2 regions of the Rhizobium binxianense genome follow, and region 2 is predicted to be linked to the other one. Evidence: riboswitches for the same ligand, from Rfam matches in the RefSeq annotation. Region 2 holds a riboswitch; the other holds the start of a gene.
What was found. A riboswitch is a leader RNA that binds a small molecule or an ion and turns the genes downstream of it on or off. The one in region 2 is predicted to bind FMN.
Positions count from the first base shown of each region.

Region 1 (3,202 bases), 1.2 Mb from region 2:
CGGCAACGGTGCAGAAGACAGCCGGCGCGCCGCCGGCGACCGACTGTCTGATCGGGGAAAAGCAGTGGCGGGACATGTTCGACCGCTGATGCCCGGCGGGTTACCGCGCCGAAATTATATCAGTCAGTATTTGGTAAGCCGCAGAGACGCGATCCTCGTTGGGATAGTTTTTATTGGCCGAGATGCTTTTCAGCTGGTGTTGCGGTCTGCGATGACGCCGCAGCCTTTGCCTACAACGGCAACGCTCTGCCGGCCTGCTCGCTGACCATGTATTCGGCATACCAGTCCGGCCAGCCTTCGTCATGCTTGCCGCCGTTTCGCTTCTCGTGTTCGCCGTGGGCGATTGCCGCGCGGCGCAGTGCTGACGCAAGCTCGTTTGACGTCGTGAATTTCGTCTCGTCGGCGTCGATGCGTCCGGGTAGTCGTGTGGTGACTTCCTGGAACAGCCAGCCGTTGCCATCCGGATCCTTGAACGAGGCGAAGGAGCGATAGCTGCGGTGCTCGGGATCGCGGCCGGCGACGCGCAGCCGTCCGAAGAGATAGGGTTCGTCTTTGCCGGCATAGACGCCGGCAGCGTCATGGAACACTTCGCTCACTTCGATGCCGCGAGCGATGAGATCGCGGCGGGCTGCCTCGATGTCGGAGACGACCAGGTAGAGCCCTTGGGCGGAGCCCGGTGCCGCCGCGGTGACATTCTTGCCGAAGATGATCGCGCAGCCGGAGCCCGGCGGGGTAAACTGGATCACGCGGAAATCGGCGTCATTGGCAAAGTCGGCGTCGAGCCGCCAGCCCAGGCCGTCATAAAAACGTTTGGCGCGGTCGACGTCGGCAACGGGGATGACGACCACTTCGAGCTTGGTGTCGACGGACCGTGTATTCGGGGTCTGGATGGGGGCTTCACTGCGCATTGCATTGCTCATCTTCAGCTCCTTGAGGTTTGGACGCATTAAGAATGGCGATACATGTCGGCGGTCAGTGGACCACAGCGTGGCAAGGGCGTCGAATCAATTATTCTGTCGGTATTGAGTGGTTTGGCGCATTCCGCTGCAACACTAGGCGTCGCTCGTCTGCCGATCCGACGAGGCGGCGGGATCCGCTCCCGCCGTCTTCGTCTGTCATTCTGCGGCCCGTCGAGCCGGCGCAGGGAAATGAATACCCTTACGCGGCGAGAGCAGCGCGGGTTTTGCCGATCGTCAAAGCCGCCTTTGCAGCCTCGCGCCCTTTCTCGACGAAATGCGCGCGGTAGATCTGTTTGTGGTGTTCGGTTTCCTGATATTGATGCGGCGTCAGCGAAACCGACAGCACTGGTACGCCGGTATCCATGCCGGCGCGCATCAGCCCATCGACGACGGCCTGGGCGACGAATTCATGGCGGTAAATTCCGCCGTCGACGACGAAAGCGGCAGCAACGACGGCACCGTAGCGCCCGGTTGCGGCAAGGTCGCGCGATAGCAGCGGCATTTCGAATGCGCCGGGAACATCGAACACATCGACCTGCTCGGCCGGAATGAGCTGGTAGAAGCCGTCAAGGGCACGGTCGACGATGTCGGCGTGCCAGCTGGCTTTGATAAAGGCATAACGGGTGGGTGTCACGGTAATCTCCTTTGGCGAACAGACACATCACCCAAGGCGATCACGAGCGTCCCCGACAGCCCGCAAGGGCGGCAGGAACGCACGTTCTCTTTCATCCGGACTATGACCGTCGGCTCAGGCATCTCACCTGATCTGCTGACCCTTCCGAAGAAGGCGCTCGCGGGCTCGCAACTGGAATTGCATACCGCCGGTAGGGACTTTCACCCCGCCCTGAGAACGGCGGGGACAATAGGGGGAAGGCGAGGGGCTGGCAATAGGGGAAATGCTTTAGCAGCGACCAGTTGTTTTCCATGCATTTCATTAGCGGCACGGCATCCTCCATGGTTCCTCATCCTGAGGCTCTCTTCGGCATTTGTGCTCCGGGCGCTGGCGAGCGCCCGTCGATCGCGACAGCCGTTCCCTCTTGCTGAGGATGGGCGCGCGCCTACATGCTCGGGTGAGGACATCCACGTCAGGACAACAGGACGGAACAGGATACGGCGTCTTCGCCCGAGGCGGGCAGACGACAGTCACCATGGGAGGGAGTGATGCCAGAAGCTTTCGTCGTTCACCGCGAAGCGCATATCGCAGCACCGCCGGCTGCCGTGTTTGCGCTGATGACCGACCCGGAGAAGATCCTGCGCTGGATGGGAACGGAGGCGCAGGTCGAGCCGCAGCCGGGCGGGCTCTATCTCGTTAACGTCACCGGCGCCCGCTTTGCGCGCGGTTCGTTTCGCGAGGTGGTGCCGGTTCATCGCCTTGCCTACAGCTTCGGCTGGGACGGCAGCGAGGTCGTGCCACCGGGATCCAGCCTGGTCGAGATCGACCTGATCGAGCAGGGGGGCGGAACGCTGCTGCGGCTCACGCATAGCGGCCTGCCGAGCGCCGATCAATGCGCCGGCCATGCGGAAGGCTGGGCCCATTATCTCGGGCGGCTGACCGAGGTCGCCGCCGGGCGTGATCCAGGTCCCGACCCTTTTTACGGTAGGACATGAACGGTTTTCCGCCGTAAGAAGGGTACCCGGAAGCGCTTGCCGGAGGGGGAAAACTGCCGGCCGGCGCTCCGATCGGTCGACCGAAAGCGTTTCTTTTTCTCCCGCAAACATGAACGCGTAGTTCATCTCCAGTTCAATTTGGCGCTCCTAAAGTGATTGCGGCTGGATGAAATGGAGTTTTCGATGAAGGCACTTTCTATCGCGGCTGCCTTGCTCGCTGGCAGCCTCTCGATCGGCACAGCTGAGGCGATGCCGGTTGGGACAATCAAGGTTGAGAGCACTGTCACAAAGGTTGACTACGCCTGCGGTCGCGGCTGGCACCTGACGCGCTGGGGCGAATGCCGGCGAAACTGGCGCCGTCCGCCGCCGGTCGCTTTCTACGGTGGTCCGCCCCGTTGGGGCTGGGAGCGGCGTCACCGGGATTGGGATGGCCCGCGCTGGCGCGATGAGCGGCGCTGGGATCGCGAGCGCCGCTGGCGGGATGACTACTAAGGGCCTCATTCAGAGGCAAGCATGGAGAGGCCGGTGCGATGTTTCGCCCGGCCTTTTCGCATGAAAGCTGGCAATTGTGCACTTCGGTCAGATCTTCCCGTCGATGAGTTCTTCGAGCTCGATTGGATCCTTGACGCCGAATT
Region 1 is NZ_CP118713.1:2,468,183-2,471,384, reverse strand. Features, by position in the region: gene PO860_RS12305 (DUF1194 domain-containing protein) at 1-89, shown strand, start outside; gene PO860_RS12300 (VOC family protein) at 231-920, opposite strand; gene PO860_RS12295 (6,7-dimethyl-8-ribityllumazine synthase) at 1,159-1,593, opposite strand; FMN riboswitch at 1,673-1,815, opposite strand; gene PO860_RS12290 (SRPBCC family protein) at 2,121-2,567, shown strand; gene PO860_RS12285 (GCG_CRPN prefix-to-repeats domain-containing protein) at 2,751-3,059, shown strand; gene PO860_RS12280 (hypothetical protein) at 3,147-3,202, opposite strand, start outside.
Region 1: linked by a shared signal. The riboswitch ahead of PO860_RS12295 (6,7-dimethyl-8-ribityllumazine synthase) and the one ahead of ribN (riboflavin transporter RibN) in region 2 are both predicted to bind FMN.

Region 2 (3,202 bases):
CTTCGACAAGAGCGACATCCACGTGCACGTGCCGGAAGGCGCGACCCCGAAGGATGGCCCCTCGGCCGGCGTCGCCATGGCGACCGCGATCGTTTCGATCATGACCGGTATCCCGGTGAACAGGCACGTGGCCATGACCGGTGAAATCACCCTTCGTGGCCGTGTGCTGCCGATCGGCGGTCTCAAGGAAAAGCTGCTTGCAGCGCTTCGCGGCGGCATCAAGAAGGTGCTGATTCCGGAGGAAAACGCCAAGGACCTGGCGGAGATTCCGGACAACGTGAAGAACAACATGGAGATCATCCCGGTATCCCGCATGGGCGAGGTGATCAAGCATGCGCTGATCCGGCGGCCGGAGCCGATCGAATGGGACGGCACGGTGGAAACGCCCGTCATCACATCGGTCGAAGGCCTCGATGAGACAGGCGCAACCATAGCGCATTGAATGGCCTCGGCCACATTTATGCCCCATTGGAGCAAAACACGGAAAAAGGCTGGCGAAAACGCCAGCCTTTTTTGTGAAAACGTCATGGAGACGCTTGCTTTTCCTTGATTTGCAGGGCTTTTGGGTTTCCGGCGGGCCTGATGAAACCTATTCGGCGCCTAGCTTACTTTTGAGTCGTTTCATACCATTTAGAAAGGGGTGGAAACATGAACAAGAATGAACTCGTGTCCGCAGTCGCCGAAAAGGCAGGACTGACGAAGTCTGACGCGGCTTCCGCTGTTGACGCGGTTTTTGACGTTGTCCAGGCTGAACTCAAGAACAAGGGCGACATCCGCCTCGCGGGTTTCGGCAGCTTCACCGTTTCTCATCGCGCCGCAACGAAGGGCCGCAACCCGTCGACGGGCGCTGAAGTCGACATTCCGGCTCGCAACGTGCCGAAGTTCACGCCCGGCAAGGGCCTGAAGGACGCCGTCAACGGCTGATCTGGGATTATCCGCCAGCCGGAAACGAGACCGGTTGTGCAGGATTTGAGAGGGGTTCGGCTTGGCCGAACCCCTTTTGCTTGTGGCGGGCCATTTGCTTTGCCGGACCTTTTTGCTTTGGCCGGCCTTGCCGCCGCGCCGGCTTTGATCTACGAGATTCCCGTTCTCAGGGCGGGGTGAAACTCCCCACCGGCGGTAAGGGTCTCGGCCCAAGCCCGCGAGCGCCTTTTCTCGTGTCGAAGCGGGGGAGGGGTCAAGCAGATCCGGTGCGATTCCGGAGCCGACGGTTAAAGTCCGGATGGAAGAGAATGAGTCGGTCGTGCGAAGGGCGAGGATTCGTCATGTCGTCCGTGTCGGTAGCTCATGCGTCCTGATTTATGTTGGTCCCTAAGTCGTGGATGAAAGACATGAATCAGACTTCCCTTGCTGCCGAGCCGTCCCGCGCCGTTGTTGGCGCCCTCTGGATGGTCCTTGCCGGCATTGCTTTTTCGCTTCTCAACGTCGTCACCCAATGGCTGACGATGAAGCTTGCCTTCCCCTCGGCCTCGGCCGCCTTCTGGCAATATGGCTTCGCCTTCCTGTTTTCGCTGCCGTTCCTTCGCCGGCTCGGCCTTGCGGCGATGCGCACGCACTATCCCTGGCGCCACCTCGCGCGCGTCGTGCTTGCCGCGCTCGGCGTCGAGGCGTGGGTTGCCGGTCTTGCCGCGGTGCCGATCTGGCAGGCGATCGCACTGGTGATGACCTCGCCTTTCTTCATCATTCTGGGCGCCCGGCTTTTCCTGGGTGAGCGCGTCGGTCCGGCCCGCTGGGCGGCGACCGCAGCCGGTTTCAGCGGCGCGATGATCATCCTGCAGCCATGGTCAGACAGTTTTGGCTGGGCCGCACTCCTGCCGGTGCTCTCGGCGCTGCTGTGGGGCGCCTCGTCGCTGATCACCAAGAGCCTGACGGGCATCGAACGACCGGAGACGATCACCGTCTGGCTGCTCGTTCTGCTGACGCCGATAAACGGCGGCCTGGCGCTTGCTGCAGGCTTTGCCGTGCCGACGGGCGCAGCCCTTGCCTTGTTCCTGCTGGCGGGACTGCTGACCGCGGCGGCGCAGTATTTTCTGACGCTTGCCTATGCCGCAGCGGATGCCGCCTACGTCCAGCCTTTCGACGATCTGAAACTGCCGCTGAACGTGCTGGCCGGCTGGCTGTTCTTCGGTTATGCGCCGGCGGGTTACCTCTGGCTGGGAGCGGCGCTCATCCTGTCCGCTTCGCTTTTCATCATGCGAAACGAGATGCGCAGGGAGCGCAAACCCGCCTGATCTGATCCGGCGCAAAATGTCGCATCTGTCATGCCTCTGTCACGCCGCTCCCGCAGAAAACTCATGTTTCGAATGTTCGACACATGGGGGATTTCATGACAATTTCATCGCGCAAGGCAGCGCTTGCTGCCGTGCTTTTCGCATCCGTTGCCTTTCCGGCTGCGGCCGAACCGGTCTTCAACCGAATCGCCTCTTTCCCGGTGGCCCAGAACCTGCCTGGTGACAAGGATAAGCTTTCGGCCACGTCGGCCGAAATCATTACCGCGACCGACGACGGCAACACGCTGATCTATAGCGACAGCCCGCTCGGCGCGATCGGCTTCATCGACATTACCGATGCCAAGGCTCCGAAGGCCGGTGGCGCGCTGATGATGGACGGCGAGCCGACATCGGTCACCTCGAGCGCCGGCAAGGCGCTGGTCGCCGTCAACACTTCCGAAAGCAAGGCGAAGCCCTCTGGCCGCCTTGCGATCGTCGACGTGGCGACGAAGAAGATCGAAAACAGCTGCGATCTCGGCGGCCAGCCGGATTCGATCGCCCTCAACAAGGACAAGACGCTCGGTGCCATCGCGATCGAAAACGAGCGCGACGAAGAGGTGAATGACGGCAAGATCCCGCAAATGCCGGCCGGCGACCTTGTCGTCTTCCAGGTCAAGAACGGCACTGTCGAATGCGGCACGATCAAACACGTGGCGTTGACCGGCCTTGCCGGCGTCGCGCCCGAAGATCCGGAGCCGGAATTCGTCGCCTTCAACGGCCTGAGCGAGATCGCCCTGACGCTGCAGGAAAACAACGAGATCATCATCATCGACGCCAACACGGCTCAAGTGAAGACGCACTTCTCCGCCGGCAGCGTCGATCTTACCGGCATCGACACCAAGCGTGACGGCGCCCTGAAATTCTCAGGCGAATCCAAGGCTGTTGCGCGCGAGCCCGACGCCGTGAAGTGGCTGGACGATAACCGGTTCGTC
Region 2 is NZ_CP118713.1:1,242,749-1,245,950, forward strand. Features, by position in the region: gene lon (endopeptidase La) at 1-442, shown strand, start outside; gene hupB (DNA-binding protein HupB) at 649-924, shown strand; FMN riboswitch at 1,083-1,238, shown strand; gene ribN (riboflavin transporter RibN) at 1,323-2,231, shown strand; gene PO860_RS06170 (esterase-like activity of phytase family protein) at 2,315-3,202, shown strand, end outside.